Regions from separate parts of the Chromobacterium sp. W521 genome, predicted to be linked through region 1. Evidence: riboswitches for the same ligand, from Rfam matches in the RefSeq annotation. Region 1 holds a riboswitch; the other holds the start of a gene.
The links. Region 1 has a riboswitch for FMN ahead of ACUXV1_RS15265 (class I SAM-dependent methyltransferase). Riboswitches for the same ligand answer to the same signal wherever they lie in the genome.

Region 2: linked by a shared signal. The riboswitch ahead of ribB (3,4-dihydroxy-2-butanone-4-phosphate synthase) and the one ahead of ACUXV1_RS15265 (class I SAM-dependent methyltransferase) in region 1 are both predicted to bind FMN.

What each region holds. Positions count from the first base shown of each region.
Region 1 is NZ_JBRBAF010000009.1:72,662-77,937, reverse strand. Features, by position in the region: gene ACUXV1_RS15280 (SpoIIE family protein phosphatase) at 1-361, shown strand, start outside; gene ACUXV1_RS15275 (epoxyqueuosine reductase QueH) at 569-1,234, shown strand; gene ACUXV1_RS15270 (hypothetical protein) at 1,247-2,032, opposite strand; gene ACUXV1_RS15265 (class I SAM-dependent methyltransferase) at 2,097-2,834, opposite strand; FMN riboswitch at 2,928-3,090, opposite strand; gene ACUXV1_RS15260 (DUF5329 domain-containing protein) at 3,174-3,539, shown strand; gene hrpA (ATP-dependent RNA helicase HrpA) at 3,625-5,276, shown strand, end outside.
Region 2 is NZ_JBRBAF010000010.1:220,044-225,319, reverse strand. Features, by position in the region: gene ACUXV1_RS17395 (ABC transporter substrate-binding protein) at 1-210, shown strand, start outside; gene ACUXV1_RS17390 (hypothetical protein) at 258-665, opposite strand; gene ruvB (Holliday junction branch migration DNA helicase RuvB) at 786-1,820, opposite strand; FMN riboswitch at 1,909-2,055, shown strand; gene ribB (3,4-dihydroxy-2-butanone-4-phosphate synthase) at 2,180-2,839, shown strand; gene ACUXV1_RS17375 (ATP-binding protein) at 2,892-4,301, shown strand; gene ACUXV1_RS17370 (hypothetical protein) at 4,298-4,828, shown strand; gene ACUXV1_RS17365 (sigma 54-interacting transcriptional regulator) at 4,825-5,276, shown strand, end outside.

The DNA.
Region 1 (5,276 bases):
ACAGTTCCGCTCCGAGCACCCTCCTTTGGGGATTTTGGCGGCGCGGCAGTTTGATCGATCGTTGGAAACCAGCGTGCTGCGCCCGGAGCATGCGCTGATCGTTTGCTCGGACGGAATTACCGAGGCCCAGGCTGAGAATGGCCGAATGTTTGGCCTGGACGGGGTCATCAAAGCGGCTGAGGCCGGCTGGCCGGGCCGGGTTGGCAATACCATACTGCAAGCGCTGCAGCGGCATCGTCAAAACGAAGCCATGCTGGACGATGCATCGTTGTTGGTGGTTCGTTCCCCCGCGCATGCAAGCAAGCCTGAGGGGGAGGCCGGACACGAGACAAAGGACCGCTCTCGCTGGCACGATGCCTGAAAACCAGCTCAAATCTGCCGCGTTTCGGCGATGCGGCATTAAAAACATACTCAAAATGCGCCTGTAGCACTCGCGCATTCCTCTTTATGCACTTTTTGCCTTTCCCTCGCTCGCGCGGCTTTGAACAGGCTAAGAGCCCCTCCCCGTCTTGATTCGATGGCGTTATGGCAACATAATCCGCTTTTTCATAAACGGCTTCTCATTTATATGACCAAGGAATTTGAGCGCCAACCGCTGCCCTTGCCGGGCGGCCATGAAAAAGTGCTGCTGCACTCCTGCTGCGCGCCCTGCTCCGGCGAGGTCATGGAGGCCATGCAGGCTTCCGGCATAGACTTCACTATTTTTTTCTACAACCCAAACATCCACCCGCTGAAAGAGTACGAGCTGCGCAAGAACGAGAACATCCGCTTTGCCGAACAGTTCGGCATTCCTTTCGTGGATGCGGATTATGACCGCGACAACTGGTTCGAGCGCGCCAAGGGCATGGAAAACGAGCCGGAGCGCGGCATCCGCTGCACCATGTGCTTCGACATGCGCTTTGAACGCACCGCTCTGTACGCGCATGAGCACGGTTTTCCGGTGATCACCAGTTCTTTGGGAATTTCGCGCTGGAAGAATATGCAGCAGATCAACGACTGCGGCGTGAGGGCCGCCGCGCGCTACCCCGGCCTGATCTATTGGGAATACAACTGGCGCAAGGGCGGCGGCTCCGCGCGCATGATAGAAATCAGCAAGCGCGAACAGTTCTACCAACAGGAATATTGCGGCTGCGCCTATTCCCTGCGCGACAGCAACCGCCAGCGTCGCGAAGCCGGCCGCGCGCCCATCCGTCTAGGCGTCAAATACTATGGCGATGAAGACGACCAGGCTTGAAGCGCCGCTGCCTCATTCCTCAATTTCACGCGCATAGCGCACCAGCGCCTGCAAGAGCTGGGCGAAGCGGCGCGCGGCCAGGTTGCCGTCCGAAGGCGTGAGCCAGGTGCTGCTGATTTCCAGTTGGATGGCCGGCACGCCCAGCCGGGAAGCGAACTTGGCGATGGTCTGGTGCTTGGACGCGGCAAAGTAATTATCCGAAACATTCAGCACGCCCTGTTGCCGCAGGCTTAGCTCCAGTCGTTGTTGCAATTCCGGCTTGCCTAGCAGCGAGGCCCCGTTCAAGGTGCCGAAGTCCACGTCGTAAGGCCGGTATGGATGGCTGCCGTGCAGGTCCAGCACCAGCAGCGGGCGTCGATCCGCAATCAACGCCGCCAGCTTGCGCTTGAAGGCGTTGTCGTCGTCGTAATTGGGATCGGCCGGCGCGGCGCGGGTGGTATAGATCGCGGTGGCGCCGGCCAGTTGATGCAGCATCGCCGCCAAGGCCGCGGTGCCTCCTCCATCGGAGAAACGGTATTGTCCTTCGCGGAACGGGCTGGTGGCGTGCGGCGCGGTCACGATGATGGGACGAGCGCCTTCCCGCACCGCAAACCAAGGCTCGCCGTTTTGCGGCGGTCTGTCCTTGGCGGCGTCCGCCTTCTGTTGCAACTGGATGGCCTCTACAATGTGAGCGGGTTCGATGATGGCCCGCGCAGGCGGCGATTTGCCGATGGCGGGCGCCATCGACAGCGCCAGGACCAGAACCCCTACTGCCAGCTTGACTCTCACCGCTCCCCTCCCCGTGAATACGAGCCGCATGCTCGATCTTTGCTGGACCGGGCCGGCGCCGCTTGGTTCTGCGCACCGGCCCGGAATAGCGGCGCTAGAATACAGGCTTCCGCGCAGTGAGCAGCAACAGGGCCGGGCGGCGCGCGTGCGGGCGCAAACCGTCTTGACGCGCCATCGCCCCCTCGTCCGGCGCGGGCTCGCCCAGATGAAGCAATTGGAAACCGGCGCCTGACAAGCCGGCCACATAGCTTTCCACTGTGCGGTGATGCTTGATCACGCCGTCGACAAACCAGCGGGTTTCGCGCGCGCCCTGCTGAAAATACGCGTCCAGCGTCCAATGCGCCTGCCGTCCGGCCTCGTCCAGCGCCCAACCTTGCGGGCTCGCAGTGCAAACCGGATGCTCCACCGTCAGCGCGAACACGCCGCCGGGCCGTAAAGCGGCGAACACGCGCGCCGCCACGGCGGCGTAATCCGCCACGTAATGCAAGACCAGCGACGACACCGCCAGATCATAAGCGCCCGCAGGCGGCTGAAAGTCCTCGATGCCGGCGCACAGGTATTGAATGCCGGAATCCCGTGTGCGCGCTCGCGCCTGCTCCAGCATGCGTTCGGACAAATCCACCGCGGTGACGCTGGCCGCGCCTTGGGCGCGCGCCCAACGGGCGAAATCGCCAAAGCCGCAGCCCAGGTCCAGCACGTCGGCGCCGGACAGCGGCGGCAGCGCATCGCGCAAGGCGGGCTGTTCCAAGGCGCCGTTCAGGCCGCTATCGTTGTCGCGCAAAGCTTGGTATTGGGAGAAAAAGACCGGATGGTCATAAATGTTTTGCTGCATTTGGAGGCTCCGTAAAGACTTAAGGGAAGCGCTCCAGGGCGACGCGCGGCTATGCCGACGCGCAAAAGCGAGCCCAGCCGTTCCCGGCTTGGCGCGCGTCTTCTCTCATCCGGACTTTCACCGTCGGCTTCGGCTTCGCACCGAATCTGCTGACCCGCGCATCGTGGAAACGATGGCGCGGCGCTCGCGGGCTCGCCGCCGGCATGCGCCGCGGCTTACCGCCGGAGGGGAGTTTCACCCCGCCCTGAAGACGGGCACAGGATAAAGGCGGCGCCAGGGTTGGACAAGCCCGGCCGCATCGCGCATAGTCTGCGCATTCTGATTGCGATGGAGCAAGGCATGACCCTGAAACCGCCAGTCTGGCTGGCTTTTGTCCTGAGCGCCGGCACCGCCTTCGCCGCGCCCGCGCCGGCAGCCCAAACCGAGATCAATCACCTGCTGGACTATCTGGCCAAATCCGGATGCGAGTTCAATCGAAATGGCAGTTGGTACGGCTCCAAGGAGGCCCGCGACCATCTGAACGACAAATACCAGTATCTGCTGAAAAAAGACTGGGTGAGCAACACGGAAAGCTTCATCGAACGTGCCGCCACGCAGAGCAGCATCAGCGGCAAGGCCTACCAAGTGCGTTGCGGCGCGGCGCAGCCGGTGGCCAGCGCCGCCTGGCTCAAAGCGGAGCTGAGCCGCTATCGTCAGCGGAAATAGCGGGCAGGCCGGGAATCCCGGCCTGCCGCAGCGCCACGCAGCTGTTATAATCGCCGCTTTCCTGTAATCCAGTGTTCTTTTCCCGATGACTGCTGCCCAGCTGCTGGCCCAACTCAAGGCCGACCTGCCCTCCTGCCTGATCCGCGATCGCCACGTTTTGCGCCGCAAACTGAGCGACGCCGCCGAGCGACTGAAGAAAAACCAGCCTGCGGACAAGCAACTGGCCGATATTCAGGCTCAGATCGAACGCTCCGCCGCCAAGGTGGCCGCGCGCCGCGCCCACCTGCCCAAGCCCGACTTCGACGACGCCTTGCCGGTCAACCAGAAACTGGCCGACATCAAAACCGCGATCGAGCGCCACCAGGTGGTGATCATCTGCGGCGAAACCGGCTCCGGGAAAACCACCCAACTGCCCAAAATCTGCCTGGAGCTGGGCCGCGGCGTGCACGGACTGATCGGCCACACCCAGCCGCGTCGTCTGGCCGCGCGCTCAGTCGCCAGCCGCATCGCTCAAGAGCTGAAATCCACGCTGGGCGAACACGTCGGCTTCAAGGTGCGCTTCACCGACAAGCTCTCGGAAAAGTCCGTGATCAAGCTGATGACCGACGGCATCATGCTGGCGGAAACCCAGACCGACCGCTACCTGGAAGCCTACGACACCATCATCATCGACGAGGCGCACGAACGCAGCCTCAACATCGATTTCCTGCTGGGCTATCTGAAACAGCTGCTGCCGCGCCGGCCGGACCTGAAGGTGATCGTCACCTCGGCCACCATCGACGCCGACCGCTTCTCCCGCCATTTCGACGGTGCGCCCGTGATTGAAGTCTCCGGCCGCACCTATCCGGTGGAAGTGCGTTACCGCCCGCTGGCGCAGCGCGACGAAGACGAGCGCGAAGTGGAAATGGAAGGCGCCATCGTCGACGCCGTCGACGAACTGTCGCGCCAGGGCCCGGGCGATATGCTGGTCTTCCTGCCTGGCGAGCGCGAGATCCGCGAAACCGCGGAAAAGCTGCGCAAGGCCGGCATTCGCGGCTACGAGATCCTGCCCTTGTTCGCGCGGCTGTCCAACGAGGACCAGCAGAAGATATTCAAGCCGTCCGGCGGACGCCGCATCGTGCTGGCCACCAATGTGGCCGAGACCTCGCTAACGGTGCCCGGCATCAAATACGTGATCGACACCGGACAGGCGCGCATCAACCGCTACAGCCCGCGCGCCAAGGTGGAACAGCTGCAAGTGGAGAAAATTTCCCAGGCGGCGGCGCGTCAGCGCGCTGGCCGTTGCGGCCGTGTCGAGGCCGGCATCTGCGTACGCCTGTACAGCGAAGACGACTTCAATCAACGCCCGGCGTTCACCGATCCTGAAATCGTCCGCTCCAACCTGGCCGCGGTCATTCTGCGCATGGCCGCGCTGCGGCTGGGCAAGGTGGACGCCTTCCCCTTCCTGGAAGCGCCCAGCAGCCGTCTGATCGCCGACGGCTACCAAGTGCTGACCGAGCTGGGCGCGGTGGACGACAAGGGGGAATTGACCAGTGTGGGCAAAGAGCTGGCGCGGATTCCAGTGGACCCCAAGGTGGGCCGCCTGCTGCTGGCCGGCCGCGACTTCGGCTGCGTGCGCGAAGTACTGATCATTGCCGCAGCCTTGAGCGTGCAGGACCCGCGCGAGCGTCCGTTCGAAGCGCGCGAAGCGGCCGAACGCGCCCAAGCGCGTTTCAACGACGAGAAGTCGGACTTCCT
Region 2 (5,276 bases), on a different contig from region 1:
GATGGCAAGAACGCCGCCGAAATCTCCAACCAGATCGGCGCGACCAACCCGGTCAAAGCGGCCGAAGCTTTCTTCAAACCGCAGATCAAGGCCAATCCGGTGATCATGCTGAAGCCGGCCAAGGGCAAGTACGTGGCGCTGAAAGATCTGGACGTGAAATCCCGCCGCGATTTGAACCGCCTGTGGTCGCAGATCAAGATCGGCCGCTGAGCCAGGCCCCGTTTCAACGAAAAATCCCGACCATGGTCGGGATTTTTTCATTCTTCGGGAGGCCGCTCGCCTTTACGCATCTCCACCGCCTTCATGATCACATAGGCCAGCATTGCGCACAGGAAGAACAACAACATAACCCAAGCAATCGAGCGCAGCGTATCGATGAAAGTGTTGAACAACTCCAGCAACCATCGTTCGCCGGTCAGCTCCATCACGGTGCTGCCCTTGCCCGCGGTCGGCGGCAAGTACTTCTCCAGCGACCACTGCCGCACCCCGCCGGAAACGCCGGTGACCACGATGGCGAAGAAGATGTACTTGCGCCAGGCGTCCGTCAAATCACGCCCCAGGACCCGCGCTAGAATCTTGTTGACCGCCGGATCGAAAAACCGCGCGGTGAATATCGAAGTGGCGATCGCCACCGCCAAGGTCAGGCCGAACAAAGCGTAAAACATAATCATCCCCCGCCGCAGCGGAATGCGTGAAAGTCAGAATTGTACGCCTGCGCGCCGGCGCAGGCGATCAGCGGATGGCCATGCGGATGCTCGCAAGCGACAAGGCCGGGGCTCTGCGCGTCAATCTCTCAACGGCAAACCAAAGTGCTGATAAGCCAGCGCCGTCGCCATCCGACCGCGCGGGGTGCGCTGCAGATAGCCTTGCTGGATCAGGAAGGGTTCGATCACGTCCTCGATGGTGTCGGTGGACTCGCCGATGGCTGCCGCGACGTTGTCCAAGCCCACCGGCCCGCCGGAAAACTTCTCCAAAATGGCTTGCAGCAGCTTGCGGTCCATCACGTCCAGGCCGGCCGGGTCCACGTCCAGCATCGCCAGCGCGGCGTCCGCCACCTGGGAGCTGACCACGCCGTCGGCCCGGACTTCGGCGTAATCACGCACCCGGCGCAGCAGCCGGTTGGCGATGCGCGGCGTGCCGCGGCTGCGGCGCGCCACTTCAAACGCGCCGTCGTCGGCCAGTTTGACGTTCAACAAGCCAGCGGAACGGTTGACGATGCGGGTCAGTTCCTCCGCGTTGTAAAACTCCAGCCGCGCGACGATGCCAAAGCGGTCGCGCAGCGGATTGGTGAGCATGCCGGCACGAGTGGTGGCGCCCACCAGAGTAAACGGCGGCAGATCGATCTTGACTGAACGCGCCGCCGGCCCCTCGCCTATCATGATGTCGATCTGATAATCCTCCAAGGCCGGGTAAAGGATTTCCTCCACCACGGGGCTCAGCCGGTGAATCTCATCGATGAACAGCACATCGTGCGGTTCCAGATTAGTCAGCAGCGCGGCCAAATCCCCGGCCCGCTCCAACACGGGTCCGGAGGTCTGCCGCAGATTGACGCCCATTTCGCGGGCCACGATATGCGCCAAGGTAGTCTTGCCCAGCCCAGGCGGGCCGAACAGCAGCACGTGGTCCAGCGCTTCGCTGCGGCGCTTGGCCGCCTCGATGAAGATTTCCAGCTGTTCGCGCGCCTTTTTCTGGCCAACGTACTCGTCCAACAGTTTGGGCCGTAAAGCGCGCTCCAGCGCCTCCTCCTGGGTGGACAGGCTTTGCTGGGTGACGATGCGGGGCTCGGGCGCGCCGCCGTACAGGTTGTCGGTTTCAATCATGGTGTCAGCCGCCGGCCAAAAAAACGAATGTCCAATCTTACCACCGCGCTATAATCGCCGCTGGCCCGCCCATCGCGGCGAGCCAACGCAACGTCTTCAGGGCGGGGTGCAATTCCCCACCGGCGGTATGATCGCAAGATCGAGCCCGCGAGCGCTTCCGCTTCCCGGCGGAAGGTCAGCAGATCTGGTGACAGGCCAGAGCCGACGGTAATAGTCCGGATGAGAGAAGACGACATAGCCGCCTGCCGCGCTACGCGCGCCCGCGGCGTGTTCGCTGCGCGCCTGCGCGCGCGGGTTGGCTTGCGCCGGCCCTTTCACGCCCTGGAACCTGTTTCTCAAACGACCCGAGGACCGTTTCCATGAGTATCGCCACACATCCCGACACCTTGTCCCAACGCGTCGAAACGGCGCTGAACACCTTGCGCCGCGGCTTGCCGGTCATCGTTCCGGACGACCACGACCGCGAAGACGAAGCCGACCTGATTCTAGCCGCCGATACGCTAAGCGAAACCGAAATGGCGCGTCTGATCCGCGATTGCAGCGGCATCGTCTGTCTGTGCCTGACCGCCGAGCACGCCGCACGGCTGCAATTGCCTCCGATGACCCAACGCAACGGCAGCCGCTACGGCACCGCCTTCACCGTCAGCATCGAAGCCGCGCAGGGCGTATCCACCGGCGTATCCGCCGCCGACCGGGTGCGTACTATTCAGGCAGCCGTCCACCCGCAAGCGCAGGCAGGGGACGTGGTCAGTCCCGGCCATGTCTTTCCGCTGGTGGCTGCAGAAGGCGGCGTGCAGAGCCGCCGCGGCCACACCGAGGCCGCTGTGGAGCTGGCGCGGCTGGCCGGCTTCCAACCCGCCGGCGTGTTGTGCGAGCTGATGAACCCGGACGGCAGCATGATGCGCGGCCCGCAAATCGCGGATTACGCGCGGCGGCACGCGCTGCCCATTTTGAGCGTGGCTGAGCTGGCCGAATGGATTTCCACACAGAACTTAGCCGCCTCCCCGCTGTCTGCTTGATCTTTGCCCTTAGCCGCGGGCTAACGCCCGCGGCGACGCCGCCGACCCCATCATGCTTCGTTTCATTTCTTTCCGCAGCCTGCTGCTGGCCAGCTTTCTGATCGTCGCCGTCGTGCCCTCGGCTGTGCTGATCCAGCTGCGCAACGAGTTGGGACACGCCGCCTCCACGCTGCGCTCGCATCAGGAACAAGCCAAGGAATGGCTGGACGCCAACCGCGTATCGCGCGAACAATCCATTCAATTCGAACGCGCCACCCGCCAGGCCCAGATCCTGAAAGACCGCGCGCTGGCCAAAACCGCCGCCGGCGCCTGGCAGGAGATCGAACTGGCGCAACGCAAGTTGCAACGCGGCGACGACGACGAGTTGACGCTAAGCGCCCGGGCCATTCTGGCGATCCAGCCGCAGCTCCAGGCCCTGCCCGCGCCCGCAGGCGCGCAACGCGACCGTTTGTTCCGCCAGCTGGACCTGCACCTGACGGCGCAGGGCCAGTTGATCAACCGCCAACTGGAACAGAGCCAGCGTCAATGGCAGGATTCGATCACCGAGATGCGCCGCACCGCCGACCGTCTGGCCTGGTTGTCGCTAGCCTCCGCGCTGGCGCTGGCGCTGGCGATGACCTTGTTGATCAGTTGGCCGCTACGCAAGCTGCAAGCCAAGATCGCGCGGATGAGCGATGGCGCGCGGCTGCAGGACTGGCGCCAGTCCGGCCCCGCCGACCTGCAGCGACTGGCCCGCGAGCTGGCCCAACTGGACCGCCGGCTGGCGGCGCTGGAAGAACAGAAAGGCCGTTTCTTCCGTCAGGCCTCTCATGAGCTGAAAACCCCGCTGGCCGCCATCCATGAGGCCGCCGCGCTATTGCGTGAAGAAGTGATAGGACGGCTATCCGCCCAACAGCAGGAAATCGTGGCCATCCTGCAAAACAATGCGCAGACCCTGCGCCAACGCGTGGAAGCCTTATTGCGCTATGATGCCGGCCAATGGCTGTCCGAGACGCTAACCGTGGAAACCTTCGATCTGCCGGCGCTGATTACGGAACGGTTGCAGGTCTGTCGTCCTCTGCTGCAAGCCAAACGTCTCGCCGCCGAAGTCCAGGGCGACGCGGAGCGGGTCAACGGCGACCGCTCTAAAGTAGAGACCATTCTGGACAACCTATTAATCAACGCCATTCGCCACAGCCCCGCCGGCAGCGCCTTGAACATCCGCCACGGCCGCGATGGCGGCGGCGTCTGGCTGGAAATCAGCGATCAAGGCCCCGGCGTGCCGGAAGCCTATCGAGAAAAGATTTTCGAGCCGTTCTGGAGCGGTTCGCCGCCGCCGGACGAATTGCCCGGCACCGGGCTGGGCCTGGCGATGGCGCGCGGTTTCGCCCAATTGATGCGAGGCGAACTAACGCTGGAACCCACGCCCCAGAACGGCGCCTGCTTCCGCCTTCAGTGGCCGGAACCGGAGAACAAGACATGAAGACACTTTGCCTTTTGACCCTCAACACACGACGGCTGCTCTGGCTTTGCAGCCTGCTGGTCCTGAGCGCCTGCGCTCATCAGCGTCAGCCGGCCGCCGCGCCGGCCGCGCCCATCATCCGTTGTCCGGACGCCAATCAAGTCCTGCTGCTGCTGAACCAGACGCGGGAAATCCAGGCCCTGTCCCTGACCGGACGGGAAAGCTGCGGCAGCAGCCGCTTGCTGTCTCTGCTCCAACAAGCGCAAACGGCGGAGAACCGCGCCGATACGCAAAAAATACTGACTCAGTTGGAGAGCCTGCTCGCCAAGGCCGACAACCTGGACCCGGCCAGCCTAGGTCTTGCGCGGCTGCAGCTCCAACAGTTTCAAGAACGGCGCAAGCTGGCGGAAGCGCTGGAGCGGCAACAGGCGCAGAACCGCGACCTGCAGAAACGCTACGACGATCTAAGCGGCAAGCTCAACGCCCTGCGCGAAGTCGAACGCGAACTCCAGCTGAAGCCCAGCAAAACCAAAGGAGGCCAGCCATGAGCGCCATCGCCCGCATCGTCTTGGTCGACGACGATCCCGACCTATTGCGCTTGCTCGGACTGCGGCTCGGCGCCGCCGGCTACGAGGTTGAGGCGCTAAACAGCGCCGAGGCGGCGCTAAACGCGCTAGCGGCTCGCCGCGCCGACTTATTGCTGACGGACTGGCGCCTGCCCGGCATGGACGGCTTGGAGCTATTTGAACAAGTCCGCCAGCGCTACCCTGCGATGCCGGTGATTTTACTGACCGCCCACGGCACGGTGCCGGACGCAGTGGAGGCTGTCAGCCGCGGCGTGTTCGGCTACTTGGTCAAACCCTTCGACGGCAAGGCGCTGCTGGACAAGGTGGCCCAGGGCTTGTCGCTGGCGGGCCCTGGCCGCCCCGTCGACCAAGCCGCGGCCGACTGGCGCTCTGGTCTGGTCAGCCGCAGCCCGGCGATGGAGGAACTGCT